DNA from 3 places in the Pseudomonas sp. XP1 genome. Region 1 is predicted to be linked to each of the others. Evidence: riboswitches for the same ligand, from Rfam matches in the RefSeq annotation. Region 1 holds a riboswitch; each other region holds the start of a gene.
The links. A riboswitch is a leader RNA that binds a small molecule or an ion and turns the genes downstream of it on or off. The one in region 1 is predicted to bind cobalamin.
Positions count from the first base shown of each region.

Region 2: linked by a shared signal. The riboswitch ahead of cobO (cob(I)yrinic acid a,c-diamide adenosyltransferase) and the one ahead of ACK1U9_RS11140 (TonB-dependent receptor) in region 1 are both predicted to bind cobalamin.
Region 3: linked by a shared signal. The riboswitch ahead of cobW (cobalamin biosynthesis protein CobW) and the one ahead of ACK1U9_RS11140 (TonB-dependent receptor) in region 1 are both predicted to bind cobalamin.

Region 1 is NZ_JBNRIJ010000009.1:154,909-159,018, forward strand. Features, by position in the region: partial or broken gene ACK1U9_RS11140 (TonB-dependent receptor) at 1-1,713, opposite strand, end outside; cobalamin riboswitch at 1,823-2,030, opposite strand; gene nhaR (transcriptional activator NhaR) at 2,066-2,959, opposite strand; gene ACK1U9_RS11150 (hypothetical protein) at 3,093-3,332, shown strand; gene ACK1U9_RS11155 (TerC family protein) at 3,362-4,110, shown strand, end outside.
Region 2 is NZ_JBNRIJ010000042.1:3,984-13,936, reverse strand. Features, by position in the region: gene ACK1U9_RS23420 (hypothetical protein) at 1-542, opposite strand, end outside; cobalamin riboswitch at 710-929, shown strand; gene cobO (cob(I)yrinic acid a,c-diamide adenosyltransferase) at 1,050-1,661, shown strand; gene ACK1U9_RS23410 (cobyrinate a,c-diamide synthase) at 1,658-2,950, shown strand; gene bluB (5,6-dimethylbenzimidazole synthase) at 2,947-3,597, shown strand; gene cbiB (adenosylcobinamide-phosphate synthase CbiB) at 3,594-4,502, shown strand; gene cobD (threonine-phosphate decarboxylase CobD) at 4,495-5,487, shown strand; gene ACK1U9_RS23390 (cobyric acid synthase) at 5,484-6,938, shown strand; gene cobU (bifunctional adenosylcobinamide kinase/adenosylcobinamide-phosphate guanylyltransferase) at 6,940-7,461, shown strand; gene cobT (nicotinate-nucleotide--dimethylbenzimidazole phosphoribosyltransferase) at 7,458-8,513, shown strand; gene ACK1U9_RS23375 (histidine phosphatase family protein) at 8,510-9,076, shown strand; gene ACK1U9_RS23370 (adenosylcobinamide-GDP ribazoletransferase) at 9,078-9,800, shown strand.
Region 3 is NZ_JBNRIJ010000025.1:74,647-90,657, reverse strand. Features, by position in the region: gene ACK1U9_RS19385 (LysR family transcriptional regulator) at 1-472, opposite strand, end outside; gene ACK1U9_RS19380 (DUF2790 domain-containing protein) at 599-862, shown strand; gene ACK1U9_RS19375 (tRNA (adenine(22)-N(1))-methyltransferase) at 864-1,556, opposite strand; gene ACK1U9_RS19370 (RidA family protein) at 1,693-2,073, shown strand; gene ACK1U9_RS19365 (peptidase U32 family protein) at 2,278-4,278, shown strand; gene ACK1U9_RS19360 (sigma-54 dependent transcriptional regulator) at 4,398-5,723, opposite strand; gene ACK1U9_RS19355 (hypothetical protein) at 6,064-6,330, shown strand; gene ACK1U9_RS19350 (vWA domain-containing protein) at 6,437-7,003, opposite strand; gene ACK1U9_RS19345 (ATP-binding protein) at 7,105-8,127, opposite strand; gene cobN (cobaltochelatase subunit CobN) at 8,129-11,890, opposite strand; gene cobW (cobalamin biosynthesis protein CobW) at 11,894-12,961, opposite strand; cobalamin riboswitch at 13,062-13,274, opposite strand; gene ACK1U9_RS19330 (hypothetical protein) at 13,372-13,731, shown strand; gene ACK1U9_RS19325 (ATP-binding cassette domain-containing protein) at 14,057-15,634, shown strand; gene ACK1U9_RS19320 (branched-chain amino acid aminotransferase) at 15,771-16,011, shown strand, end outside.

The sequences.
Region 1 (4,110 bases):
CGCCAGTTCCAGGGTTGCCTCCAGGCCGTCGGACGTCTGCTGGCCAGCCTGCTGCTTCTCGTGCGTGATCGGGTCATCCACCAGCAGCTTCTTCTTGACGATGTGGTAGGCCGCCAATGTCCATTCGCCACGCCCCTCCCAGAAGCGCTGCTTCAGCCCCACCTCGGTCTGTCTGGCCTCGGTCAGGTCGTAGTGCATCTGGTTGGCGCTGAGGCTGATGAGGTTGTTGACCCCGTCCTCGCTGGTGGAGTACTGGCCATACAGCGACAGGTCGTCGCTGACTGCAAACACCAGCCCGGCACGCCAGTTGCCCCCTTGCAGGCTGCGGTCGCTGCGGCTGTCGGTGGTCAGTTTCTCCTGGACGATGTGGTTCTGGTCGCGGCGCACGCCGGTGATCAGTGACAGCCGATCGCTCAACTGCAGGCGGTTTTCGGCGAACAGGGCAAAGGTGTGGGTGGTGGACAGGGTTTGCGGGCGCAGCGGCGAGGCGCTGTGAAACCAACCCGGTTGCGGCTGCCATGGGTCGATGTAGTCACTGCCTGCATCGTTGTAGGGTGCGTTGCTGTCGACGTTGAAGCGGACTTTGTTGTACTCGGCGCCGACCACGGTCTTGCTGGCCAGGCCAAACAGCCTGTGGTCGAGGGTGAATGCCTGGCGATCGCCGAACTGTTCCTGGTTGTGCTTGATCTGCAGGTAGCTGCCGCGCAGCAGCTGCTGGTGCCCGGTATCCCAGCTGTAGTCCTCGGCGTTGCGCCAGTGACGGCGGCTCTTGATGTAGTACAGCTGGTTGCTGGCGCTCAGGTGGTCGTTCAAAGCCCAGTCGGTGTTCAGGCGGGTCCATTCATCGACGTAATGCTGCACGTCGTCCTGCACGTTGTAGTTCTTCTTGCGCAGGCTGCTGCGGTAGTGGCCGTCGATCAGCGGGGTGCCGTAGTAGTTGGCAGGCTGCGCATCGCCGCGGTCGTGGGCGAGGGTGAAGCTGAGGTCGTCGCTGGCGTCGAAGCGCAGCGCGGCGCTCAGCGCCAGGCTGCGGGACGGGGTGCGGTCGACCCAACCGTTACCGGTTTGCTGGTTCAGGGCCAGGCGGTAGCTCAGGCGCTCGCCGAGGCTGCCGCCGCTGTCCAGGCCGAGCTGCTGGCGGTCCCACGAACCGTAGCCCAGGCGCAGGTGGTTGCGTACCTCGCCGGCAAACGGCTTCTTCGGGACCACGTTGACCACCGCACCGGTGGCGCCTTCGCCATAAAGCACCGAGGCCGGGCCGCGAATCACATCGATGCGCTCGACCATCCATGGGTCGACCGGGAACGTCTGGGTGCCGGCACCGGTGTAAAGGCGGGCCCCGTCGAACAGTGTCATCACCGAGTTGTGCCCGGTAAAGCCGCGGGCGGACAGGCCCGTGCCGCCGTCGCCCGGGGAGCCGATGTAGCTGATGCCCGGTGAGCGGGTCACCGCGTCCTGTACGGTGAAGTTGTTGCGCTGCTGGATCTGCTTGGCGCTGATGCTGCTGGTGCTGGCCGGTGTCTCCAGGGCGCTGAGGCCAAGACGCGAGCCAGCCTGGGTCGGCGTGGCCAGGTCGATGGCGTAGCTGTCGAGGGTGTCAGTGATGGCCGTGGAGGGCAGGGCCAGTGGCTGTCGGTCGAGGTCATCGGCCAGTGCCGGCAGGGAAACGGCCAGGCAGGCCGCCAGAGGGTGAAGCTTGAAGATACGGGACATGTCGTTCCACTACTGCAGGAATGAATGGATCCCGGTGGAAAACACGCAAAGGCGCACCGTGCACACAGACGCGCGCACGGATACCGGCCTGCGCCCGCCCACCGCGGGTTGCCAAGTGAAGCTTCAGGCCGGTCTCCGGGCTTGCGAGGGGCATGAAACCTTCACCTTCCCATGCAGGTGCACAGTGGTATCTCGAAGGGTTCGCTCGCTTACCGTTGCGGGGGCAGCGCCGGACTTGTCGTGGGCAACACGACGCACCGGCTTCCCGTTTCACCCTGCGCGCGGCGGCGCAGGGCACCTGAAACTGGCGGGCATATGACCATTGAAACGCGGGAGGCGTCAAATCCGCCTGCTACCAATGAAACAACTCTCGTCGCGCCCCCTCGGTAATTGCCACGATCCCCGGGTGCTTGACCTTGCGCTCTACCGAAATGGCATAGAACGACTCGTGCACTGCCTCGGTCTGCCCGATCAGCTCCACGCCGTATTGGCGGCATACCTCCTCGGCGATCACGCTGGGCGCGACGAAGATGCCGCTGCCCGACTGCCCGAACGCCTGCATCAAGGCACTGTCATCGAATTCGCCAACGATCCGTGGCTGCACCTGTTGCTCACCCAGCCAGCGCAGCAGGCGGCTGCGTACCACGGTTTCCTGCCCGGGGATGAGCAATGGCGCATCCTGCAGGCAGGCGGGGAAGGGGCCTTCCAGGCGTTGTGCCAGCGCCGGAGTGGCGAAGAAGCTCAGCCCGCACTCGCCCAGTTTCTGGCTATAACCCTTGATGTCCAGGTGGCTGGGCATGGGGCTGTCGGAAATCACCAGGTCCAGGCGCTGGATCGCCAGGTCCGCCAGCAGCCGTTCGAGCTTGTCTTCGCGGCAGTTGATACGCAGCACGTCGTCCAGCTCCATGGTCGGTGCCAGCAGGCGGTAGACGATGGACTTTGGCACCACGTCCGCCACGCCCACGCGGAACAGGATCTGCTCCTGCGGGCCGGCCCGCAGCATGGCCTCCAGCTCGCTACCCAACTGGAACATCTGTTCGGCATAGATCAGCGTCTGGCGCCCTGTTTCGGTCAGCTCCAGCTGGCGCCCCACGCGCTGGAACAACTCCAGGCCGTATGTCTGTTCGAACAAGCTGATTTGCCCGCTGATGGTTTGCGGGGTCAGGTTCAACTGTTCGCTGGCGCGGGCGATGCTGCCGGTCTTGGCCACGGCCCAGAAGTAGTGCAACTGCCGATAGTTGAGCATCGGTATGTTTCCGGATTCGTAAAAACCGAAGTATAACCGCTGAAAATACGAATTTTCCGGATGTGTTGCGCTCTTTAGAATGCGACTCCATCAGCGCCGTGTGCGCCGCAGGAACATGAAAAGCGAGGAACCCATGCTGCAACTAAAATCCATCGGTACGCCGCTGGTGCTGGCTTTGGCCCTGTTCACCCTGGCCGGTTGCGAGCAGGCCGAGAAATCCGCCCAGCAGATGCTCGACCAGGCCGCGCAGTCGGCCAAGCAGGCCATCGACGACACCAACAAGGCCGCACAGCAGGCGTTGAGCGAGGCCATCGGCAGCGAAGGGCACAAGCCCAAGGACGCCGACAAGAAAGAAGACACCCAGGAAATCTGACCCCCAACCGCTGCTGCAGGATTTGAACAATGGAATACTTGCTGGAACTCGTCGCTAGCCCTACCGCCTGGGTTGCCCTGGCTACGCTGGTGGCCATGGAAGTCGTGCTGGGCATCGACAACCTGATCTTCATCTCCATCCTGACCAACAAGCTGCCGGTGGAGTACCGCTCCAAGGCGCGCCGTATCGGTATCAGCATGGCCTTGGTCATGCGCCTGGCCTTGCTCAGCACGGTGGCTTGGATCGTCCAGCTGACCGACCCGGTGTTCGAAGTGTTCGGCAATGCCTTCTCCTGGAAGGACGTGATCCTGATTGCCGGTGGCCTGTTCCTGCTGTGGAAGGCGACCAAGGAAATCCACGAGAACGTCGACCCGCACGGGGCCAAGGAAGAAGCCAAGGTGTCGTCGACGGTTACCCTGGGCTTTGCCGCGGCGATCTTCCAGATCCTGTTGCTGGACATCGTCTTCTCGGTCGACAGCATCATCACCGCCGTGGGCATGACCGAACACCTGCCGATCATGATCATTGCCGTTATCACTGCCGTGATCGTCATGATGGTAGCCGCCGACCCGTTGGCCAACTTCATCAACGACAACCCGACCGTGGTGATGTTGGCCCTGGGCTTCCTGATCATGATCGGCATGACGCTGATCGCCGAAGGTTTCGGCGCCCATGTACCGAAGGGTTATGTGTACGCGGCCATGGCTTTCTCGACGGCGATCGAGATCCTCAACATCCTGGCCCGTCGGGCGCGGTTGAAGCGTGAGGCGGCTGAAGG
Region 2 (9,953 bases), on a different contig from region 1:
TACTGCCCCAGCTCGTTGTGCAACTTGCGATAGGCATACGGGAAGTACCAGGCGATGGCACAGGCGGTATGTTTCTGCAGATCGTCGACCAGGTCCTGCAGTTCCTCGGGGCTGGTATGCTGGCCAGCCTTCCACGGGCTGATGAACAGCGCCCCGGCCTTCAACTGGCTGGGGTAGGCCACCTGGCGCGCGAGGGCAGCGGTCTGCTGCAGGGCTTCGGCCATGTCCAGCCGGGCGATTTTTGGCCAGCGCTGGCTGACACTGAGGTACAGCGCTTCATCGGCACTGCTGATCGACAGATCGCAGCGCCCTTCGTGTTCGCCTTCGTCGCGCTGCTTCTTGCCGGCAAACTGCTGCAGCGCCGCCAGTTCAGCCTGCCACGCCGCTGCGGCAAGCAGCCCGGTATTGGCGGCGGCGCCATGCCAGTAAGGTGCTTCCGCATCGCCAGCAAACCGGTTGAAGCGGTCGATGCAGTCGCCCCAGCGCTCCAGCACCGGGGCGAGAAACTCCAGGCGCGGGTTGTTGATGATCTGGCCTCGCATGCTGCGCTCTCCTGTTATCGTTGTAATCGCGTTCAGCCGAAAATGATGGCTATGTGATATCACTGTCTCAAGTGTGGCACAACCAGGTGAATTGGCCATTACCCAGGCCGTGCCTGTTCGACTGCAAAGCGGCCTGCTTCGATTGACGCTCCCGGTGCAACCCTCTAACCTTCGCGCGTGTTTCAGGTGCCCTGCCAGCCCCGACTGGGCAGGGTGAAACTGGGAAGCCGGTGGGTGCCAGCATGGCGCGATTCCGGCGCTGCCCCCGCAACGGTAGGTGAGTCGCGGCCGCGCAGGGCCACTGGGTGTCAGCACCCGGGAAGGCGCGCAGGCTTGGGCCAAGACCCGCTCACAAGCCCGGAGACCGGCCTGATACTGCCAACGGCATCACGGAGGGTGATGCGCGGTGCACCGTGGCGTACGGCCACGGCCCCTGCGCGTTCTCCGTGTGCCCGCCTTTTACCTGTCGCCGCGCGTTGCCGTGGCGCCAGCCAGCGGAGAACCCTGATGAGCGAATCCACCGAACGCGACGAACGCCACCTGGCGCGCATGCAGCGCAAGAAGGCGATCATCGACGAACGCATCGCCAATTCCCCAAACGAATGCGGGCTGCTGCTGGTGCTGACCGGCAATGGCAAGGGCAAGAGCAGCTCGGCTTTCGGTATGCTCGCACGCGCCCTGGGCCATGGCATGCAGTGCGGTGTGGTGCAGTTCATCAAAGGCCGCAACAGCACCGGCGAGGAGCTGTTCTTCCGCCGCTTCCCCGAGCAGGTGCGCTACCACGTGATGGGCGAAGGCTTTACCTGGGAAACCCAGGACCGCCAGCGCGACATCGCTGCCGCCGAAGCTGCCTGGGCCGTGTCGCGCCAGTTGCTGCAAGACCCGAGCGTGCAGTTCGTGGTGCTCGATGAACTGAACATCGCCCTCAAGCACGGCTACCTCGACCTTGACCAGGTGCTGTCCGACATCCAGGCCCGCCCACCAATGCAGCATGTGATCGTCACTGGCCGTGCCGCGAAACCCGAGATGATCGAACTGGCCGACACCGTGACCGAGATGGGCATGCTCAAGCACGCGTTCCAGGCTGGCATCCGTGCACAGAAGGGCGTGGAACTGTGAGTCAGCGCCATTGCCCCGCCGTGCTGATCGCGGCACCGGCCTCTGGCCAGGGCAAGACCACCGTCACCGCCGCCCTGGCCCGCCTGCACCGCAACCTCGGGCGCAAGGTGCGGGTGTTCAAGTGCGGGCCCGACTTTCTCGACCCGATGATCCTCGAGCGGGCCAGCGGCGCGCCGGTGTACCAGCTCGACCTGTGGATGATCGGCGCCGAGGAAAGCCGCCGCCTGCTGTGGGAAGCCGCCGGCGAGGCCGACCTGATCCTGATCGAAGGGGTGATGGGGCTGTTCGACGGCACGCCGTCCAGCGCCGACCTGGCGCGCCACTTCGGGGTGCCGGTGCTGGCGGTGATCGACGGCACGGCCATGGCCCAGACATTCGGCGCCCTGGCCCTGGGCCTGGCACGTTACCAGGCTGACCTGCCGTTTGCCGGTGTGCTGGCCAACCGGGTGGGTAGCCTGCGCCACGCGCAACTGCTGGAAGGTAGCCTGACCGAGGGCCTGCGCTGGTACGGCGGCTTGTCCCGCGAGCGTGGTATAGAGCTGCCCAGCCGCCACCTGGGGCTGGTCCAGGCCAGTGAGCTGAACGACCTGGACATGCGCCTGGATGCCGCTGCCGAGGCGCTTGGCGCCAGTTGCGATGCTGCCTTGCCGCCGCCAGTGAGCTTTGCCGAACCCGAGCCGCAAGCCAGTACTGCCTCGTTGGCCGGTGTGCGCATTGGCGTGGCGCGGGACGAGGCCTTCGCCTTCACCTATGGCGCCAACCTCGACCTGCTGCGCAACCTGGGCGCACAGCTCGAGTTCTTCTCGCCGCTGCACGACCGCGAACTGCCGGCAGTGGACAGCCTGTATCTGCCGGGCGGTTATCCCGAGCTGCACCACCACGCCCTGGCCGCCAATGCGCCGATGAGCGAGGCTATACGCGCCCACCACGCCCAGGGCAAACCGTTGCTGGCCGAGTGCGGCGGCATGTTGTACCTGCTCGATGCCCTGACCGACGTGGCCGGCGAGCGTGCCGAACTGCTTGGCCTGCTGCCTGGCGAGGCAACCATGCAGAAGCGCCTGGCTGCCTTGGCCCTGCAGGCGGTGGAGCTGCCGGAAGGCACCTTGCGCGGGCACACCTATCACCATTCGCTGACCAATACCGCACTGCAGCCGATTGCGCGTGGCCTGAGCCCTAACGGCGGGCGTGGCAACGAAGCGGTTTACCGCCTGGGTCGGCTGACGGCGTCCTACGTGCACTTCTACTTCCCCTCCAACCCGGACGCGGCGGCGGCGCTATTGCGACCATGAGCGAACACGCCTACAGCGACGCCGAGCGCGCCGCGATCTACCGGGCCATCGGCGAACGCCGTGACATGCGCCATTTCGCCGGTGGCGAAGTGGCCCCGGAAGTGCTGGGCCGCCTGTTGGCTGCCGCGCACCAGGCGCCCAGCGTCGGGCTGATGCAGCCCTGGCGTTTCATCCGCATCACCCGGCGCGACCTGCGTGCGCGCATCCAGGCCTTGGTGGAAGCAGAGCGGGTGCTTACCGCCGAAGCTTTGGGCGAACGTTCCGACGCCTTCATGAAGCTGAAGGTGGAAGGCATCAACGACTGCGCCGAGCTGCTGGTGGCCGCCCTGATGGACAACCGCGAGCCGCATATCTTCGGCCGCCGCACCCTGCCGGAAATGGACCTGGCCTCGCTGGCCTGCGCCATCCAGAACCTGTGGCTGGCAGCCCGTGGCGAAGGCCTGGGCATGGGCTGGGTGTCGCTGTTCGACCCGCAGGCGCTGGCGACGCTGCTGGGCATGCCGACCGGGGCCAAGCCGGTCGCGGTGCTGTGCCTGGGGCCGGTGACCGAGTTCTACCCGGCACCGATGCTGGTGCTGGAAAACTGGGCCGAGGAACGGCCCTTGAGTGAAATGCTCTTTGAGAACCAATGGGGAGAGCGCCAATGAGCGTGGCCTTGCTGACCGTGGCAGGGGTGGCCCTGGATGCCCTGCTGGGCGAACCGCAGCGGCGCCACCCGCTGGTGGCCTTCGGCAACATGGCCGGTAACCTCGAGCGCCGCCTGAATGCCGGAGGGCGCGGCTGGCGCAGCCACGGGGTAAGCGCATGGTTCCTGGCCGTGGTGCCGCTTACCCTGGTGGCACTGATCCTGTCTTGGCTGCCGTACATCGGCTGGCTGGTCGACGTGCTGGCGCTGTACTGCGCCGTCGGGCTGCGCAGCCTGGGCGAGCACGTGTTGCCGGTGGCCAGTGCCTTGCGCCAGGGTGACCTGCAAGAAGCACGGCGCCGTGTGGGCTACCTGGTCAGCCGCGAAACCCGCGAACTGGACGAACCTGCGGTGGCCCGGGCGGCCACCGAATCGGTGCTGGAGAATGGCAGCGATGCGGTATTCGCCGCGCTGTTCTGGTTCGTGGTCGCAGGCGCGCCGGGCGTGGTGCTGTACCGCCTGAGCAACACCCTGGATGCCATGTGGGGCTATCGCAACGAGCGCTTCGAACGCTTCGGCTGGTGCGCGGCGCGCGTCGACGATGTGCTCAACTATATTCCTGCCAGGCTGGTGGCGTTGACCTACGCGCTGCTGGGCAAGACCCGCCTGGCCCTGGCCTGCTGGCGCAAGCAGGGCCCGCTGTGGGACAGCCCCAATGCCGGGCCGGTGATGGCCGCCGGTGCAGGTGCGTTAGGTGTGGAACTCGGTGGCCCGGCGGTGTACCACGGCGAACTGCATGAGCGGCCACGCCTGGGTGACGGGCCAATGGCCGACGCCGACGCCATCGAACGCGGTTGGGGCCTGGTGCAGCGCGGCGTATGGCTGTGGCTGCTGGTGATCTGCCTGGGGGCCTATATCAATGCTTGAACACGGAGGCCGCCTGCTGCGGGCGGTACGGCAATACGGCATCGCTCGCGAGCAGTGGCTCGACCTGTCCAGCGGCATTGCGCCATGGCCTTTCCCGATTCCACCGATTCCAATGGAGGCCTGGGCGCGCCTGCCGGAGACCGAGGACGGCCTGGAGGACGCCGCGCGTGCGTATTACGGCGCACGCCAATTGCTGGCAGTGGCCGGTTCCCAGGCCGCGATCCAGGCCTTGCCGCTGTTGCGCGCAGCCGGCCGGGTAGGGGTGTTGACACCTTGCTATGCCGAGCACCCATACGCCTGGCAACGGGCGGGGCATCAGTTGCTGGAGCTGGACGAAGCGCAGGTCGAGGCGACGCTCGACAGCCTCGACGTACTGGTGCTGGTCAACCCCAACAACCCCACCGGCCGCCGGGTGCCGCGTGAACGCCTGCTGGATTGGCACGCCCGCCTGGCCGCCCGCGGTGGCTGGCTGCTGGTCGACGAAGCGTTCATGGACAACACCCCGGCGCAAAGCGTGGTCGATTGTGCCGAGCGCCCGGGGCTGATAGTGCTGCGCTCGTTCGGCAAGTTCTTCGGCCTGGCTGGCGTGCGCCTGGGGTTCGTTGCCGCCGAACGCAGCCTGCTGCTGCACCTGGCCGAGTTGCTTGGGCCGTGGACCGTCAATGGCCCGACCCGAGTGCTGGCCCAGGCCAGCCTGGCCGACCACGACGCTCAGCGTGTGCAGGTCGAACGCTGCGCTGCAGCCAGCCGGCGGCTGGCGGTGCTGTTGCGTAGCGCCGGCCTGGCGCCCAGCGGCGGTTGCGACCTGTTCCAGTACGTCCGCAGCGAGCAGGCTGCGCAACTGCATGACTTTCTCGCCCGCCACGGCATCCTGGTGCGGCTGTTCGAGCACCCGCCGGCAATACGCCTGGGGCTGCCAGCCTGTGCGGCCGACGAACAGCGCCTGGCCCAGGCCCTGGCGGCCTATCAGAAGGAAATGGCATGACCACCCTCATGGTGCAAGGCACCACCTCCGACGCCGGCAAAAGCACGCTGGTGACCGCGCTGTGCCGCTGGCTGTTGCGCCAGGGCGTTGGCGTGGTGCCGTTCAAGCCGCAGAACATGGCGCTGAACAGCGCGGTGACCGCCGACGGCGGTGAAATCGGCCGGGCCCAGGCAGTGCAGGCCCAGGCCTGCCGCCTGCAACCGCATACCGACATGAACCCGGTGCTGCTCAAGCCCAACAGCGATACCGGCGCCCAGGTGATCATCCATGGCCGCGCCGTCACCAGCATGAACGCGGTGGCCTACCACGACTACAAGGCTATCGCCATGCAGGCGGTGCTGGCTTCGCACCAGCGCCTGAATGCTGCCTGGCCGGTGGTCATGGTCGAAGGTGCGGGCTCGCCAGCGGAGATCAACCTGCGTGCCGGGGACATTGCCAACATGGGCTTTGCCGAAGCGGTGGACTGCCCGGTGATCCTGGTTGCCGACATCAATCGTGGTGGTGTTTTCGCCCATCTGGTCGGCACTCTGGAACTGCTGTCGCCCAGTGAGCAGGCGCGGGTAAAGGGCTTTGTCATCAACCGCTTCCGCGGCGACATCGCCTTGCTGCAGCCGGGGCTGGACTGGCTGGAGCAGCGCACCGGCAAGCCGGTACTGGGCGTGCTGCCGTATGTTAACGACCTGCATCTGGAAGCCGAAGACGGCATCGACGCACGCCAGGGGGCAAAGGCCGAGCGCGTGCTCAAGGTGATCGTCCCGGTGCTGCCGCGTATCAGCAACCATACCGACTTCGACCCACTGCGCCTGCACCCCCAGGTGGACCTGCAGTTCATTGGCCCGGGCCAGCCGATACCGGCCGCCGACCTGATCATCCTGCCCGGGTCCAAGAGTGTGCGCGGCGACCTGGCGCAACTGCGTGAGCGTGGTTGGGACAAGGCCATCGACCGGCACCTGCGCTATGGCGGCAAGCTGATCGGGATCTGCGGTGGCCTGCAGATGCTGGGCCGCGAAGTGCATGACCCGCTTGGTCTCGAAGGGGTCGCCGGCTCCAGTCCGGGGCTTGGCCTGCTCGATTACGCCACGGTGCTCGAAGCCGAGAAGCAACTACGCAACGTTGCCGGCACGCTGAACCTGGAAGCAGCCCCGGTTGCCGGTTATGAAATTCATGCCGGCGTCACCACCGGGCCTGCCCTGGAGCAGCCAGCCGTGCAACTTGCCGATGGCCGTTGCGATGGTGCTGTCAGCGCCGATGGCCAGATACTTGCCACCTACCTGCACGGCCTGTTCGAAGGCAGCCAGTCGTGCGCGGCGCTGCTGCGCTGGGCTGGGCTGGATGATGTGCAGGCCGTCGATTACCAGGCCCTGCGCGAACGCGATATCGAGCGCCTGGCCGACCTGGTGGAAAAGCACCTGGACACCGCGCGCCTGCGCCAGCTCTGTGGGGTGGCCTGACATGCTCAACCTGATCCTCGGCGGCGCCCGCTCGGGCAAGAGCCGCCTGGCCGAACAGTTGGCCAGCGCCAGTGGCCTGCCGGTGACCTACATCGCCACCAGCCAGCCGCTGGATGGTGAAATGAACGAACGCGTGCTGCTGCACCGCCAGCGTCGCCCCGATGACTGGGGGTTGATCGAAGAACCTCTGGCCCTGGCCGCGGCACTGCGCGCCGAAGCGGCCGAAGGGCGCTGCCTTCTGGTGGATTGCCTGACCCTGTGGCTGACCAACCTGCTGATGCTCGAAGACGACCAGCGCCTGGCCGAGGAGCGCGATGCGCTGCTGGCCTGCCTGGAACAGTTGCCGGGCACGGTCATTCTGGTCAGTAACGAAACCGGCCTGGGCGTCGTGCCCATGGGCGAGCTGACCCGGCGCTATGTCGACCTGGCTGGCTGGCTGCACCAGGCCGTGGCCGAACGCTGTCAGCGTGTGGTGCTGACCGTGGCCGGCCTGCCCCTAATGCTCAAAGGACCTGCACTATGACCCAAGCCTGGTGGCGTGACGCCTGCCAACCCCTCGACAACGCCGCCATGGACCAGGCCCGCGCCCGTCAGCAGCAGCTGACCAAACCTGCCGGTTCGCTCGGCCAGCTTGAAGGTTTGGCCATACAACTGGCCGGCCTGCAGGGGTGTGAAAGGCCGACCTTGGATCACGCCGCAATCAGCATCTTTGCCGGTGACCACGGTGTGGTCGAGGAAGGTATTTCGGCCTACCCGCAAGCGGTGACCGGGCAGATGTTGCGCAACTTCGTCGGTGGTGGCGCGGCCATCAGCGTGCTGGCGCGCCAGCTGCAGGCAAGCCTGGAAGTGGTCGACCTGGGCACCATCGACCCGCACCTGGAACTGCCTGGCGTGCGCCATCTGCGCCTGGGTGCCGGTACCGCCAACTTCGCCCGCCAGCCAGCGATGACCGGGGGGCAGCTGCAGGCCGCCCTGCAGGCTGGCCGCGATAGTGCCCTGCGCGCCGCCGAACAGGGCGCGCAGCTGTTCATCGGTGGCGAGATGGGTATTGGCAACACCACGGCTGCCGCTGCCCTGGCCAGCGTCTTGCTGGGTTGCCCGCCGGCTGAGTTGAGTGGCCCGGGTACCGGCCTGGACCACGCCGGGGTGCGGCACAAGGCCGAGGTCATCGAACGGGCGCTGAGCCTGCATGGCCTGAACGCCAACGATCCATTGCAGGCACTGGGCTGTGTCGGTGGTTTCGAGATCGCGGCCCTTGCCGGTGCCTACATTGGTTGTGCGCAGGCGGGTGTCGCGGTGCTGGTGGACGGCTTCATTTGCAGCGTCGCCGCGCTGCTGGCGGTGCGCCTCAACCCGCAGTGCCGGGCTTGGCTGCTGTTCGCCCACCAAGGCGCAGAGCCTGGGCACAAAGCTGTGCTCGACGCGTTGCAGGCCGAGCCGTTGCTGGCCCTGGGCCTGCGTCTGGGCGAGGGCAGTGGGGCTGCCCTGGCCGTACCGCTGTTGCGCCTGGCCTGTGCGTTGCATGGGCAGATGGCGACCTTCGCCGAGGCTGCAGTGGCGGACCGCCCGGCATGATCCTCGACTTGCTGCGCCATGGCGAAACGGAACAGGGCGGCTTGCGTGGCAGCCTTGATGATGCCTTGACCGACAAGGGCTGGGCGCAGATGCGTGGCGCCGTGGCCGAGGCCGGGCCTTGGGAGGTGTTGGTCAGTTCTCCGCTGCAGCGCTGCGCACGTTTTGCCGAGGAGCTGGGCGAGCGGCTGAACCTGCCGGTACAGCGCGAAGCGGCGTTGCAGGAGCTGCATTTTGGCGACTGGGAGGGCCGTAGCGCGGCGCAGATCATGGAAGACCAGGCGGACGCGCTGGGGCGCTTCTGGGCGGACCCTTACGCGTTTACACCGCCCAATGGCGAGCCGGTCGAGGCGTTCGCCGAGCGTGTACTGGCGGCTGTCGAGCGCCTGAGCCGTCAGCATGCTGGCAAGCGTGTGCTGCTGGTCACCCATGGCGGCGTGATGCGGCTGTTACTGGCCCGTGCTCGTGGCTTGCCCAGGGCACAGTTGCTGCAGGTCGAAGTCGGCCACGCTGCGCTGATGCGATTGGTGTCGGGTGACGACGGCCAGTTGGTCGAGGGGCGCTGAAATGTTGCCGTTGTGGATTGCCTTGCAGTTTCTCAGCAGCCTGCCGGTGAGTCTGCCGGGCATGCCGGCGCCGCGTGAGGTGGGGCGCTCGCTGCTCTGCTACCCGCTGGTCGGGTTGCTGTTCGGCCTGTTGCTGTGGCTGGCCAGCCACCTGCTGCAGGGCACACCGACGCCGCTGCACGCGGCCCTGCTGCTGACGTTGTGGGTGTTGCTCAGTGGCGCGTTGCATCTGGATGGCCTGGCGGACAGCGCCGACGCCTGGCTGGGTGGTTTCGGTGACCGCGAACGCACCCTGCTGATCATGAAGGACCCGCGTAGCGGGCCGATTGCCGTGGTTACGCTGGTGCTGGTGCTGTTGCTGAAGTTCTGCGCGTTGTGGGTGCTGGTCGAGCAGGGCACTGGTGCGCAGTTGCTACTGGCACCGTTGATCGGGCGGGCGGCGATGCTTGGGTTGTTCCTGAGTACGCCTTATGTACGGCAGGGTGGTTTGGGGCAAGCGCTGGCCGAGCACCTGCCCCGGCATGCGGCCGGCTGGGTGCTGCTGGGCTGTGTGCTTTTTTGTCTGGTCCTGGGCGGGTGGGTCGTGGTGCTGGCGTTGGCGGTGTTTGCCTGGTTGCGACAACTGATGTGCCGGCGCCTGGGCGGGACTACCGGCGATACCGCTGGTGCAATGCTGGAGTTGCTCGAACTGGCCGTGGTGCTGGGGTTGGCGTTGGGCCTCTGAGCCTTGCTCCTGCAAGTAACCGCGCAAGCAGGATGTTTCTGTAGGGCGTTTCTGAGCCTAACGTGTCGGTAAATTCCTGAAAAAATCAGCAAGAACCGGCATCTTTTCACTGGCGTATGCTTGCCCCTCCCGCAAACTGTCGAGGAGTGTCGG
Region 3 (16,011 bases), on a different contig from region 1:
GCGGCACGGCGATCAGCTGCGAATCCGGCAACGCACCGTCCACGGTAATCACCACGTCATGCCCTTCGGCCAGCGGGTCGGGGTTGCGCTGGGACAGGGTCAGCTCGATCACCACCTCCGGGCACAGTGCGTTGTAGCCGGCTACCAGCGGCATCAGCAACAGGCCCATGCCGTGCGGGCAATGCAAGCGCAGGTGGCCGCGGGGCGTGAGGTGCGCGCCACGGGCTTCGCCCACCGCCTCTTCGGTCAGCAACAGGATCTGCCGCGAGCGCTCGAGAAACCGCTCGCCCGCCTCGCTCATGCGCAAACGCCGCGTGGTGCGGTGCAGCAGGCGGGTCTGCAGCTGGTTTTCCAGCTCGGCAACGATGCGCGAAACCTGAGCCGCGGAAATGTCCAGGGCATTGGCGGCCGCAGCGAAGCTGCCGCATTCCACCACACGGGCGAAGGTACGCATGGCATGCAGCATGTCCATGAAGGTGTGCTCCTTGTTCGGTCTTATTCTTGCGTTACAGGCAGGAATCTATCACGAGTTAGCCCATTTATTGTGGATGACCAATGAATGGATCATTAGCCATACATTGAAAAAAAGGAGCCTGCCATGAAACGTTCGATCGCTGTCCTTGCCGTTGCCGCTACTCTCGCCTCGTTCGGTGCCTTTGCCGACACCGGCAGCAACCAGCCGGTCAGCAGCAGCAATTATGAATACGGCATGCCGCTGGATGTGGCCAAGGTCATCTCCATCACCCCGGCCACCAACGCCGCCGACTGCCAGGTTGGTACCGCGCACATGGTGTATGTCGACCATCAGGGCCAGAAACACGAAATCGACTACCGGGAAATGGGCAACTGCTCGCAGCAGTGAGTCAGGCCAGCACCTCGATGATCCAGCCGACCTGTTGCCTGAAGTCGTCGATTTTCGCCTGAGGCACCGCACCGCGGGCCCGCTCGAAGTTGGCCAGGGTCTGTTGCTTCTGCCGCAGCATGCGCCGCCACTTGACCAGGAACGCCTCGCTTTTCTCCTGCACCAGCACCGGGCCGAAATACAGCTGTTCAGCGCTGTACGCCGCCCCGCCCGGCTCGGCGACGATGATCTCGTAGTCGAAGCGGTTTTCCCGCAGCAGTTCTTCGCTGACGATCCGGTAGCCATTGCCCATCAGCCACTGGCGCAGTTCGCGCTCGGCGCCATTGGGCTGCAGCACCAGGCGGGTGACGCCAGCCAGGCGCTGCTTGCCGGCCTCGAGGATCTCGCACATGGTGTCGCCACCCATGCCGCAGATGCTGATCACCGAAATGCGGTCTTCCGGCTCGACCGCTGCCAGGCCATTGGCCAGGCGTACGCTGACCCGCCCTTCAAGGCCGTTCCTGCGCACGTTGCGCTGGGCCGAGGTGAACGGCGTCTGCGCCACCTCGCCCGCCACCGCCGCGTCCAGTACGCCGCGCAGCATCAAGGCCACCGGGAGGTAGCCATGGTCCGAGCCGATGTCTGCCAGGCGTGCACCTTGCGGTACTTGTGCAGCCACGCGCTCCAGGCGCCTGGACAATGTCTGTTCGTTCAACGTAAACCCCTGCTTTGCAATCGGCCGCGATTCTGACGGCGAACGCCGCGCATTTCAAACTCCGGGGTGCCCTCGACCGGGCCAGCGCGCTCGCGTAGGCTTGCCGCTTTCCTTCCGTAGCAAGGCAAAACACACAATGGCACAAGCAGACATCATCTACACCCCGGACCCGGACGCCGAGTCGATTTCCTCCGACGTCGCCGAATACAACGGCGTGCTGGTCACCACGCAGATCCCGACCCACGCCGATGGCAGCCTGGAACTGGGCGGCATCGTCGAGCAGAGCGAGTGCACCCTGCAGGCACTGAAAGTGGCGCTGGAGAAGGCCGGCAGCGGCATGGACCGCGTGCTGCACCTGACCATCTACCTCACCGACATGGCCGACCGCGCGGCATTCAACGAGGTTTACCAGCGCTTCTTCAGCAAGCCCTGGCCGGTACGCGCTGCCGTGGGTGTGGCTGCACTGGCGGTCGAAGGCATGCGCGTGGAAGTGACCGCAATGGCCGCCAAGCGCTGATTCACCTCCAAGGGCCCTATCGCCGGCAAGCCAGCTTGTGTCTTGAGAGCGCTGCCCTCAGGCCAGTGCAGTACCTGTGGGAGTTGGCTTGCCGGCGATAGGGCCGGTGCAGGCAGTACACCTCTCGGCACCCCGATGATGCCGCCAGCCCGTTTCGCCGCTACAATGCCCGCCTAAACCGTGACAGCCCGAACCTATAACGACATGTCCCTTCCAAAGAATCACCTGGAACTGCTCAGCCCTGCCCGTGACGTGGCCATCGCCCGCGAAGCGATCCTGCACGGCGCCGACGCCATCTACATCGGTGGCCCGAGCTTCGGCGCGCGCCATAACGCCTGCAACGAAGTCAGCGATATCGCCGAACTGGTCGAGTTCGCCCATCGCTACCATGCACGCGTGTTCACCACCATCAACACCATCCTTCACGACAACGAGCTGGAGCCCGCGCGCAAGCTGATCCACCAGCTGTACGACGCCGGTGTCGACGCATTGATCGTGCAAGACCTGGGGGTGATGGAGCTGGACATCCCGCCGATCGAGCTGCACGCCAGCACCCAGACCGACATCCGCACCCTGGAACGGGCCAGGTTCCTCGATCAGGCCGGTTTCTCCCAGCTGGTGCTGGCGCGTGAACTGAACCTGCAGCAGATCAGCGCCATCGCCGCAGAAACCGACGCTGCCATCGAGTTCTTCATCCACGGTGCGCTGTGCGTGGCCTTCTCCGGCCAGTGCAACATTTCCCATGCGCAGACCGGCCGCAGCGCCAACCGTGGCGACTGCTCGCAAGCCTGCCGCCTGCCCTACACCCTGAAGGATGACCAGGGCCGGGTGGTCGCATTCGAGAAGCACTTGCTGTCGATGAAGGACAACAACCAGACCGCCAACCTGGCTGACCTGGTCGATGCCGGCGTACGCTCGTTCAAGATCGAAGGCCGCTACAAGGACGTGGCCTATGTGAAGAACATCACCGCCCACTACCGCAAGGAACTCGACGCCATCCTCGAAGGCCGCCCGGAGCTGGCCCGCGCCTCCAGCGGTCGCACCGAACATTTCTTCGTGCCCGACCCGGACAAGACCTTCCACCGCGGCAGCACCGACTACTTCGTCACCGACCGCAAGGTCGACATCGGCGCCTTCGACTCGCCAACCTTCACCGGCCTGCCGGTGGGCGTGGTGGAAAAGGTCGGCAAGCGTGACATGCTGGTAGTCACCGAGGTGCCGCTGACCAATGGCGACGGCCTCAATGTGCTGGTCAAGCGCGAAGTGGTGGGCTTCCGCGCCAACATCGCCGAACCGCGTGGGGAGTTCGAGGAAGACGGCGAGAAGCGCTACCGCTACCGCGTCGAGCCCAACGAAATGCCCGAAGGCCTGCACAAGCTGCGGCCCAACCACCCGCTGTCGCGCAACCTCGACCACAACTGGCAGCAGGCCCTGCAACGCACCTCGGCCGAGCGCCGTGTCGGCGTGCAATGGCACGCGGTACTGCGCGAGCAACGCCTGGCATTGACCGTCACCAGCGAGGAAGGCGTGAGCGCACAAGTGGCACTGGACGGCCCGTTCGGCCCGGCCAACAAGCCGCAACAGGCGCTGGAACAGTTGCACGACCTGCTCGGCCAGCTGGGTACCACCATGTACCACGCCGACAGCATCGAGCTGGACGCCCCGCAGGCGTACTTCGTCCCCAACTCGCAGCTCAAGGCCCTGCGCCGCGAAGCCATCGAGGCGCTGACTGATGCACGGGTTCAGGCGCACCCGCGTGGCGGGCGCAAGGCCGAGACCACGCCACCGCCGGTTTACCCAGAGTCGCACCTGTCGTTCCTGGCCAACGTGTACAACCAGAAGGCCCGCGACTTCTACCACCGCCACGGCGTGCAGCTGATCGATGCGGCCTACGAGGCCCATGAAGAGCATGGCGAAGTGCCGGTGATGATCACCAAGCACTGCCTGCGCTTCTCCTTCAACCTGTGCCCCAAGCAGGCCAAGGGCGTGACCGGCGTGCGCACCAAGGTGGCACCGATGCAGCTGATTCAGGGTGATGAAGTGCTGACCCTCAAGTTCGACTGCAAGCCGTGCGAAATGCACGTGATCGGCAAGATGAAAAGCCACATCATCGACCTGCCGACCCCAGGCAGCGCGGTGGCCCAGGTGGTGGGGCACATCAGCCCGGAAGACCTGCTGAAGACCATTCCGCGCGGGCCGCATTGATCGATAGCCTGTTCGCGGGCAGCCCCACCCACAGGTACTGCGCCAGCGTCACGGTCGATACAGTACCTGTGGGAGCGGGTTTACCCGCGAACACCAGCGTAGCCGGTGCCATCCACTGCTCAGCGAATCTGGTGCTTGTGCAGCAACCGATAGAACGTCGGCCGCGATATACCTAGCACCTTGGCCGCCACGCTCAGGTTGTCACTGTGCCGGCTGAGTACATCGCACAGCGCCTGGCGCTCGGCCCGGTGCTTGTACTCTTCCAGCGTGCCCAGCGGTTGCTGCACCTGGTCGAGGGTCTGCAACCCCAGGTCCTGCGCCTCGATTTGCCGGCCTTCGGCCAGCACCAGCCCGCGCCGCACACGGTTGGCCAATTCGCGGACATTGCCGGGCCAGTCATGCCGGCCCATGGCCGCCAGGGCATGGTCGCTGAACGAACGCGGTCGACGCCCGGTTTCCAGGCTGTAGTAATGGGCAAAATGGCTGGCCAGCATCGACAGGTCGCCATGCCGGTCGCGCAAAGGCGCGGTCACTACCTGCAACACGTTCAGGCGGTAATACAGGTCTTCGCGAAAGCGCCCTTGCTCGATGGCCCTTTCCAGGTCCACATGGGTAGCCGCCAGCACCCGCACATCCACCGGGATCGGCTGGCTGCCACCCACACGCTCGATGTGCTTTTCCTGCAGAAAACGCAGCAAGTTGGCCTGCAACTCCAGCGGCAGGTCGCCAATTTCATCGAGGAACAGCGTGCCGCCATGGGCCGCTTCGATGCGCCCGGCCTTGCGCTGATGGGCACCAGTGAAAGCGCCCTTTTCATGGCCGAACAGTTCCGACTGGATCAGGTGCTCGGGGATCGCTCCGCAGTTGATCGCAATGAACGGCTGCTCGCTGCGTTGCGACTGGCGGTGCAGGGTGCGGGCCACCAGTTCCTTGCCAGTGCCGCTTTCGCCGCGGATCAACACCGGCGACTCGGTAGGCGCCAATTTGCCCAGCAGTTTGCGCAGCTCGCGGATCGGGCGGCTGTCACCGAGCAGCTCGTGGCTGGTTTCATCCACCCTCGCCACCCCTTTGCCGCGCAAGCGGGCCATGCCGAAGGCCCGGCCCAGGGTGACCAGCACGCGGGAAACGTCGAACGGCAAGGTGTGGAAGTCGAAGAACCATTCACAGACAAAATCGCCGACGGCCGGCATGCGCAGCTGTTCGGCGCTGAGCACCGCAATCCATTCGGTGTTGCTGCGCTTGATCAAGTCCTTGACCCCGTCCGGGCGCCTGAGATGTGACGCCTGCAAGCGCAGCAGGCCCACATCGCAGGGATGATCCAGCGCGGTTCCGAGCATGCAGCTGTGTACATCCCAGCCTGCGCTAGACAATCCAGGCAACAAACGGTGGCAGTCATCGCAGGGGTCGACGATGAGCAAACGGCGTTGGGCGGCAGGCTGCTGCATGACCGATCCTTGGCGCCAGTTTTCGGTTTTTTGAAATAAAACAGTAAGTTGTGGCGCCCGATTAACAGTAGCAACGAAGTTGACGGTTCCCAGTACCGTCTGTCTGCCGAATCATTTTTTTACAATCAATGACGGGAATTTTCGCACTTTATCGACATCACATGGCGGCGTGGGCAAGAACGGATTCGAACCTGGCAAATTTTTTTCAACCAATGTGTGACTCGCCCCCGGACAACGAGCATCAGTACACATAACCCCGCGCTGCACTTCGCGATAACCGAGGCGACTTTGAAGCAACGCGGACTTACCTGGATGTTTGGGACCATAGAGAGACCGAACCATGAATGCCCCGCTCCGTGTCAACGAAGCACTGCTGATTGCCGACCACGCCTTCGAACCTTTCCAGTGCGTAGCCTGGGATGCACCCAACGGTACTGGTGAACTGAGCCTGGCAGTGATCGACCGGACCAGCACCCGCATCGGCAGCAAGCAAGTGTCCTCGCGTATCTACTCCGACCCGGCCCAGTGGGCCAGCCTGATCGAGGAAGTGCGCGCCGAGTTGTGCGAGAAAGGTTACGACCTGCAACCGTGGTCGATGCCGAAATAATATCGGCCGGCAAACCAAGTGCGTGCATCGCCACGCACTTGTACAACTTCCGGGTTGCTGTTCTGGCAACTTTTCTTATTGCGACATAGTGTCGCACCGATACTTTTCAATCCACCAAACTGAACTGTTGCAGATGCTGGTAATCAGCCTGAAGTTGTTGCGCCAGACGCTGCGCACGCCCCAGGCGCACTGGTGCCAGTTCCATATCCACCAGCAGAGTGGCACACGGCATCGGCTGCACGGTATTCCAGTGCTGCAGACGACCGTCGGTAAACACCAGGCAGCGTAGCGCTTCTTCGGGGTGGGCTCGTCGCCGCGCCTGCAACCATTGCCGGGCCTCTTCCAGTGCAGCGATCAACGGCGTGCCGCCACCGGCCCCCAAGGCTTGCAGCCACGGTTGCAAGGCGGCCGAGGCCTTCAGGCCGTGGCGCTGCCACTGCGGCGTGCGCCCGCTGGCGGTAAGCAGGGCCAGCCGGGCCCGCTGGCGGTAGGCGTGGTCGAACAGCGCCGCCAGCAGCCCTTTGGTTTGTGTAAGCGCCTGGTGGCGGCGGGTCGAGGCCGACGCATCGACGATTATCAGCCACAGCTCTGCGGGCCTGGCCTGGCGTTGCTGCCAGCACAGGTCCTGGCGCTGGCGTGGCCGGCCCTTGAGCAGGGTCGGCAGCCAGGCCACCCGACCGGCCGCGGCATTGCGCGCCCGGCCTCGGCTGGCAACGTACTGCTTACCTGCGCCTGCTTTGGCATCCACCCCTTTGGCAGGTGGCTGGGGGATGCTCAGGGCTTTTTTGCCCAGTTCGGCACCTCGCGGCGGGTGCCACTGGCCACCGGCTGTGCCGGCATTGCCCCCCAGTCGCCCTGCGCGCCCTGTTCGCCAGGGTTGCCCGTGCCTTGTCGGCCGGGCTGTTGCTCAGGCTGCTGCGGAGCTGAAGGCGGGTTGGCCTGGGGCGTAACACGGCGGCGATGGCGCAAGGCGAACTCGGCCACTGCATCGACATCGGCCTCCTCTATGGCCTCGCCGCCACGCCAGGCGCAGTGGGCGCGTGCAGCGCGCAGCCAGACCAGGTCGGCGCGCAGGCCGTCGACCCCGGCGGCGTAGCAGCGTTCGGTGATCCAGGCCAGCGCCTGGTCGTCCAGGGCAATGTCCGCCAGGGCGTGGCGCGCCGCCTGGCAGCGCTCGCGCAATTGCGCCTGGGCCTCGGCCCATTGCGCGCAGAAGGCCTGCGGGTCGCTGTCGAAGGCCAGGCGCCGGCGAATGATCTGCTGGCGCGCCTCAGGCTCGGGCAAGCCTTCCAGAGCCACGTTGAGGCCAAAGCGGTCGAGCAACTGCGGGCGCAGTTCGCCCTCCTCCGGGTTCATGGTGCCGATCAGTACGAAGCGGGCACTGTGCCGGTGCGAGATGCCGTCGCGCTCGATGCGGTTGGTGCCACTGGCCGCCACGTCGAGCAGCAGGTCGACCAGGGTATCGGGCAGCAGGTTGACCTCATCGACATACAACACGCCGCCATCGGCCTGGGCCAGCACCCCGGGGGAAAACTGCGCCTTGCCCTGCCCCAGCGCGGCATCCAGGTCGAGGGTGCCGACCAACCGCTCTTCGCTGGCGCCCAGTGGCAGGGTGACGAACGGGCCCTCACCGAGCAGGTCGGCCAGGCCACGGGCCAGGGTACTCTTGGCCATGCCACGCGGCCCCTCGATCAGCACGCCGCCGATCCTAGGGTCGATGGCGGTCAGGCACAGCGCCAGTTTAAGGTCGTCGGCACCGACCACGGCTGCCAGTGGAAATTGCACGGGTTCACTCATTTCAAGCCTGTTCCTCGCCGTCGAGCAGTTGTTCCTCTAGGGCTTCGCGGTAGTCGCCAGGCGCCTGCCACAGGCCGCGCTGCTGGGCCTCCAGCAAACGTTCGGTAAGGTCGCGCAGGGCCTCGGGGTTGTGCTCGCGCATGAAGTCGCGGGTCGCCGGGTCGAGCACGTAGGCATCGGCCAGCGCCTGGTAATGATGGTCGTCGATCAGCTGCGTGGTAGCGTCGAAGGCGAACAGGTTGTCGACCGTCGCCGCCATCTCGAAGGCGCCTTTGTAGCCATGGCGCTTGACCCCGTCGATCCACTTCGGGTTCAGCGCCCGGGCGCGGATGACCCGGTTCAGCTCTTCCTTGAGGGTACGGATGCGCGGCCGGTCGGCCTGGCTGTGGTCGCCGTGGTAACTGGCCACTGCCGCACCGGACAAGGTTTCCGAAGCCGCCAGCATGCCACCCTGGAACTGGTAGTAGTCGTTGGAATCGAGCAGGTCGTGTTCGTGATTGTCCTGATTCTGCAGCACCGCCTGCACCTTGGCCAGGCGCTGGGCGAACTGGGCGCGGGCCGGGGTACCGTCGTCACTGGCGCCGTAGGCATAGCCGCCGTGGTTGAGGTAGACCTCGGCCAGGTCGTCGCGGCTGTGCCAAAGGCGCCCATCGATGGCGTTCTGCACCCCGGCGCCGTAGGCCCCGGGCTTGGCACCGAACACCCGCCAGCCAGCCTGGCGCGCGGCCTGCTCGGCGTCCACGCCCTGCGCCTGCAGCGCGGCGCGCTCGCTACGCACGCGGGCGGCCAGGGGGTTGAGATCGTCCGGTTCATCCAGCGCGGCCACCGCCCGCACTGCAGCATCGAACAGGCGGATGAGGTTGCCGAAGGCATCACGGAAAAAGCCGGAAACGCGCAAGGTCACGTCAACCCGCGGGCGGTCGAGCAGGCTGAGCGGCAGGATCTCGAAATCGTCGACCCGCTGGCTGCCGGTGGCCCATACCGGTCGCACACCCATCAGCGCCATGGCCTGGGCGATGTCGTCGCCGCCGGTACGCATGGTTGCCGTACCCCACACCGAAAGGCCGAGTTGGCGCAGGTGATCGCCGTGGTCCTGCAGGTGGCGTTCGAGGACCAGGTTGGCCGAGGCGAAGCCCAGGCGCCAGGCGGTGGTGGTAGGCAGGTTGCGCACATCCACGGTATAGAAGTTGCGACCGGTAGGCAGCACGTCCAGGCGCCCACGGCTGGGCGCGCCACTGGGCCCGGCGGGCACGAAACGCCCGGCCAGCGCCGATAGCAGGCCATTCATTTCGGCGCTGCCGCAGGCGTCCAGGCTGGGTGCCACCGCTTCGCGCAGCGCCTGCACCACATCGTGCACCGGCTGCCATTCGCTCTCGGCAGGCAACTGTGCGGTGCCGCCCAGCGCCTGGTCGATTACCTGCAGCGCCAGCAGTTCGAGGCGTTCGCGGGTATCGCCACAGGTGCGCCAGGGCTCGCTGCTCATGGCCTGCAACTGCTCGGGGCGTGCGCCCTGCCACGGCTGGCCGAGTTCGCAATCGAGCGGGTCGAAACCCGGCACCAGCGCCTTGGCCAGAACCCGCAGCAGGCTGGCATTGCCGCCGCGACCGTCGCCACGCTCGACCCGCGACAGCGCCAGCAAGGTATCCAGGCGCAGCCGGCCTTCCGGGGACTGGCCGAACACATGCAGGCCATCGCGAATCTGCGATTCCTTCAGGTCGCACAGGTAGGTGTCCAGGCGCGGCAACCACACCGCGGCATCGTCCAGTTGGCCTTCCAGTTGCAGTTCGCGGTCGATGTGGTTGGCCTTGACCAGTTCGAGAATGTCGCGCTGCAACTCGCGGGCGCGCCGCGGGTCGAGCAGCTGGGCCTCGTAGAACTCGTCGGCCAATTGCTCCAGGTGGCGCAACGGGCCATAGGTTTCGGCACGGGTCAGCGGCGGCATCAGGTGGTCGATGATCACCGCCTGGGTGCGGCGCTTGGCCTGGGCACCCTCGCCCGGGTCGTTGACGATGAACGGGTAGATGTTCGGCAGCGGGCCGAGCAAGGCGTCCGGCCAGCACTGCGCCGACAACCCGACGCCCTTGCCGGGCAGCCATTCGAGGTTGCCGTGCTTGCCGACATGGATCACCGCGTCGGCGGCAAAGGCATGGCGCAGCCAGAAGTGAAACGCCAGGTAGCCGTGCGGCGGCACCAGGTCCGGATCGTGGTACACCGCGCTGGGGTCCACCTGGTAACCCCGCGCCGGCTGAATGCCGACGAAGGTCAAGCCAAAGCGCAGGCCGGCCACCATCAGCCGGCCACTGCGGTACATCGGGTCTTGCTGCGGCGGCCCCCAACGCTCCAGCACAGCCTGGCGGTTGGCCTCTGGCAGGCGCTCGAAGGCGGCCTGGTAGTCGGCCAGGCTCAGGCTCTGCGCACAGGGGCGCAGGTCCAGATGGTCGAGGTCGTTGGTCACGCCGCCGAGCAACTGGTGGATCAGTTGCGTGCCACTGCCCGGCAAGTCGGCCAGCGGATAGCCTTCGGCCTGCAGGGCCTTGAGAATGTTCAGCGCCGCCGCTGGCGTGTCCAGGCCAACGCCGTTGCCAATGCGGCCATCCCGGGTCGGGTAGTTGGCCAGCACCAGGGCCACGCGCTTTTGCGCATTCGGCAGGCGCGCCAGCTCGACCCAGCGGCGGGCCAGTTCGGCGACAAAGTCCATGCGCTCGGGGTGGGCGCGGTAGCAGACCACGTCGGACTGGCTGCGCTCGCTGCGCCAGGCCATGTCCTTGAAACTGACCGGGCGGGTGATGATGCGCCCGTCCAGTTCGGGCAAGGCAATGTGCATGGCCAGGTCACGCGCCCCCAGGCCCTGCTCGCTGGCTTCCCAGCCGGGCTGGTTGTCTTGTGCGCAGATGGCCTGCAGCACCGGGATGTCGCGACGGAACGGGCGCAGGTTGGGGCGTTCGGGGCTGGACAGGGCAAAGCCGGTGGTGTTGACCAGCACTTCGGCCCCCACCTCGTCCAGCCAGGCTTCGACCTGCTCCAGGCAGGCGCTTTCCTTTAGGCTGGCCACCGCGATCGGCAACGGGTTGAGCCCGGCGGCCTGCAGGCGCTGGCAGAACACATCGATGAACGCGGTGTTGGCCGCCTGCAGGTGCGAGCGGTAGAACAGCAGCGGCGCCACTGGCTGTTCGGGGTGCCACTGCGGGTACCAGTCCTCCAGCGTGGCGCTGCCCTTGGCCGGGTGATACACGGCAGTGCGCGGCAAAGGCTGTGGTTCGTCCCAGGCATAGTCGCGGCCCAGCCACTGGCTGGCCAGGCAGTTGAACAGGTTGATGGCGTTGGCCTTGCCGCCCTGGCGCAAGTAGTGCCAGAGGCGTTCGGCCTGCTCGCCGCTGACACTGCCCAGGCTGGTCAGTTCCGGGTCCGGGCGGTCGTCGCCCGGCACCAGGATCAGTTGCACGCCTCGGCCGGCCAGCTCGACCAGCTGCTCGACGCCATAGCGCCAGTAGCCGACGCCACCGTGCAGCGACACCAGGATGACCTTGGCATGGCGAAGTACCTGGTCGACGTAAAGGTCGACCGAGGCATGGTTCTGTACCTGCATCGGGTTGGCCAGGCGCAGGCTGGGGTAATCCTGGGGCAATTGCTCGGCGGTATCGGCGAGCAATGCCAGATGGGAATCGCCGCTGCAGAGAATCACCAGCTCGGCGGGCGTCTGGCCGAGGTCGGCAATGCTGTCATCCGGCACGAAGCCGCCGGGCTGGGTCCGCAGCAGGTGCATGGGTCAGGCGCCCAGTGCCTGGCGCAGGCGCGCTTCCAGCTGGGCGGCGTCGAGGTCCTGGCCGATCAGCACCAGGCGGGTGATGCGCGGTTCGTCGGTGCGCCAGGCGCGGTCGAAGTGCTTGTCGAAACGGGTGCCCACGCCCTGTACCAGCAAGCGCATCGGCTTGCCCGGGATGGCAGCGAAGCCTTTGGCGCGCAGGATGCCGAATTCCACCACCAACTGGGTCAGGGCGTCGAGCAGCAGGCTTTCGTCGGCTTCTGGCAGGTCGATGGAGATGGAGTCGAAGGCATCGTGGTCGTGATCGTCATGGTCATCGCCGTCATGGTGCGAGTCGTGGTGGGTACGGCGGCCATCGATGTGCGCCTCGGACTCGGCACCCACGCCCAGCAGCACTTCCAGCGGCAGCTTGCCGCTGCTGGCTTCGATCACTTTGACCGCCGGCGGCAGTTCTTCGGCCACCTCGGCGCGGACCTTGGCCAGGCCTTCGGCGTCGATCAGGTCGGCCTTGTTCAGCACCACCAGGTCGGCGCTGGCCAGCTGGTCGGCGAACAGTTCGTGCAGCGGTGACTCGTGGTCCAGGTTGGGGTCGAGCTTGCGCTGGGCATCGACCTGGTCCGGGTAGGCGGCGAAGGTGCCGGCGGCCACGGCCGGGCTGTCGACTACCGTGATCACCGCGTCGACGGTGCAGGCATTGCGGATTTCCGGCCACTGGAAGGCTTGCACCAGCGGTTTGGGCAGGGCCAGGCCGCTGGTTTCGATGAGGATATGGTCCAGGTCGCCACGGCGTGCCACCAGCTCGCGCATCACCGGGAAGAACTCTTCCTGCACGGTGCAGCACAGGCAGCCGTTGGCCAGCTCGTAGACGCGACCGGTGGCTTCTTCTTCGGTGCAACCGATGCTGCACTGCTTGAGGATTTCGCCGTCGATGCCCAGTTCGCCGAACTCGTTGACGATCACCGCAATGCGGCGGCCCTGGGCGTTGTCGAGCATGTGGCGCAGCAAGGTGGTCTTGCCCGAGCCGAGGAAGCCGGTGACGATGGTGACGGGGAGCTTGGCCAGTGTTTTCATGTCGCATTGCCCTTGGCAGATTGGCGCGGGCATGCAGGACGACAGCCGCAGGCCAGGCCGGCCGGGCTTGTTCGCCACCGGATCACCCCGCCCGGTTGAAAGTCGAAAACGTGACGAGGCAGGTCTCCTGGCTCGCACCGTTCCATGTGCCCGCTGGTGCAGCAGGCTGGCGGGATGACGCCTTCCCGCGCGCGGGCGCAGTGGCTGTGTCGATCCGTTGTCGGTGCTTACAGTTGCGGGGGCAGCCGCGGCTTGTACCGCGTTCCCGTCTTAGCTTCGGCCTGGCCGAAGAACCTCGAAGTGGCAAGGCTACGCAGTGGCTGGCGGGTGGTCAACCATTGCTGTCGGGCTGGCCGACAACAAGCGCCGCAACTGCGTTAGAGTGGTGGCTTTGAGCAGCGAGGCCCACGGTGAAACCCCTGAACAAGCGCGATATGGCACGCCTGGAGCGTGAGCTGGTGGCTTGCCTGACCGAAGCCTGCGAAACCGCCAAGGCGGAGATCGTCGGTTTCAGCTGGCTTACCCATCGTCTGGCTCTCGAGGATTTTCCGGCCAGCCTGCGTATTACCTGGGTATTCGAGCGAGAGGCCGAAAAGGCCGCCGCCTTGGCGGGCGACGCCAAAATGCGCATGCTCGCGCTGACGGGCCTTGCGCTGGAGCAGGCCGGCATTCAGCTGGATCATCCAGCCTGGCATGTACGGTTTGACAGTGAAGAGGCGTGCCAGCAGAGCCACGGCGGCGATTGGACCAGGCGTTTGGTGGGGCGCTGAACCAGGGGCATGCGCGGCCCTGCAGGTCCGGTGCACGCCTTAAGGGCGACGCCGGCCATGTGGGAGCGGGTTTACCCGCGAACACGGGCGAAGCCCGTGCCATCCACCGCGTCGCCTGTCTCGCGGGTGAACCCGCACCCACAGGGTCCGTGGCGCACTCGCGGAATGTGTTTTCCCGCGACAACAATGCCTCTATCCGTTAGGCTACGCATTCCCCTGTCACGAGGTATTCGTCCAATGCGCCATTGATGCCGCCGTCCCTTCGACGGCCAGTCTTCAGCCTCCGGTTCGCTCCGGAGATGTCGCGGCATTTGTGGAGTTGTGCATGACGAACACGTCGATCCTGACGCTGGACAGCGTCTCCCTGGCCTTGCCTGACGGCAGGCTGTTATTTACCGACCTCAGCGAAACCTTCGACCAACGCCGCACCGGCCTGGTCGGGCGCAACGGTGTGGGCAAGAGCCTGCTCGGGCAGATACTTGCCGGCCAGCGCGAACCAAGCAGCGGCCAGTGTCGGCGCCTTGGGCGCGTCCATCTTCTGGACCAGCAGGTGATCGAGCACAGCGCCACGGTCGCCGACCTGGCCCAGGTGGGCGCGGTGCTCGCTGCGCTGGAGCGCATCGAGCAAGGCAGTGTCGCACCCAGTGACTTCGACGCCGTCGGCGAACGTTGGGATATTCGCGAGCAATTGCAGGGGCACCTGCAACGCCACGGCCTGGGCCAACTCGACTGGCACCAGCCCGCCCACAGCCTGAGCGGTGGTCAGGCCATGCGCGTGGCGCTGGTCGGCGCCTGGCTCAGCGAAGCGGACTACCTGATACTCGACGAACCGAGCAATCACCTGGACAGCGACGCCCGCGCCCAACTATTGGGCATGATCGAAGCCTGGGACCGGGGTTTGCTGGTGATCAGCCATGATCGCAGCCTGCTCGCGCACATGACGCGCATCGTCGAATTATCCAGCCTGGGCTTGCGGGCCTATGGCGGCAACTACACCTTCTATTCGGCCCAGAAAGCCAGCCAGACAGCGCAGGCCCAACAGCAACTTGCCCGGCTGAAACAGGAGGAGCAACGCCAGGCGCGCGAACTGCAGCGTCAGCGCGAAGACCTGGAACGTCATCAAGCCCGCGCCGGGCGCAATGCCAGGCACGCCAACCAGGCCAAGATCCTGGTCGACCGCCAGCAGGAGCGCAGTCAGGCCACTGCGGGCAAACAGCGCCGCGACCATCGCGACGCCCGGCAGGCGCTGCAGGGCAAAGTGCGTGACGCCGCCCGCGAAGTCGAGCAGGACAGCGCCATTACCCTGCATGCACCCACGCCGCAGCGTCATCCAGGCCGCGAAGTGCTGGCCCTGCAGGCGCTGCGCCTGCCACGCGGGACGCGCAAACCACTGAACCTGCGCGTGTGCCTGGGCCAGCGGGTGGGCCTGGTAGGCGCCAATGGCAGTGGCAAGTCCACCCTGCTCAGGCTGATGAACGGTGAGTTGCCAGCACCAACCGAGAGCCTGCGCCTCAGTGGGGAAACCGCCCTGCTCGACCAGCACTGCAGCGCACTGCCAGGCAATACCAGTGTGCTCGAGCACCTGCGCCAGGCAAACCCGACGCTGGCCCAGGGCGACTTGCGCAGCCGCCTGGCGCAACTGGGCCTGGATGCGGCCCGCATCGAACTACCCAGCAGCCTGCTCAGCGGGGGTGAGCGGATGAAGGCGGCACTGGCCGCCGTGCTATACCGCGAACGGCCGCTCGACCTGTTATTGCTGGACGAACCCGGCAACCACCTGGACCTGCCATCGCTGGCCGCACTGGAACACATGCTCGGGCAGTTTCGCGGGGCGCTGGTGGTGGCGTCCCACGACCAGGTACTGCTCGACCAGCTGGCGCTGGACGAGTACCTGCACCTGTAAACGCCGCAATAAATGCATTGCAGGCTATCAATTCGTGACTGGCCGTTCCCGATCTGCCACGGATGTATTATGGTGGCGTGGTGCGCATATAACAGCAGCCCGAGCAATCGGGCACTTGCAAGACAATGAGGGTGTCATGAGCAACGAAAGCATTAATTGGGACAAGCTCGGTTTCGACTATATCAAGACCGACAAACGCTACCTGTCCGTATGGCGCAATGGCGAGTGGGACAAGGGCACCCTGACCGAAGACAACGTACTGCACATTAGTGAAGGCTCCACCGCCCTGCACTACGGCCAGCAGTGCTTCGAAGGCCTCAAGGCCTACCGTTGCAAGGACGGTTCGATCAACCTGTTCCGCCCGGACCAGAACGCCG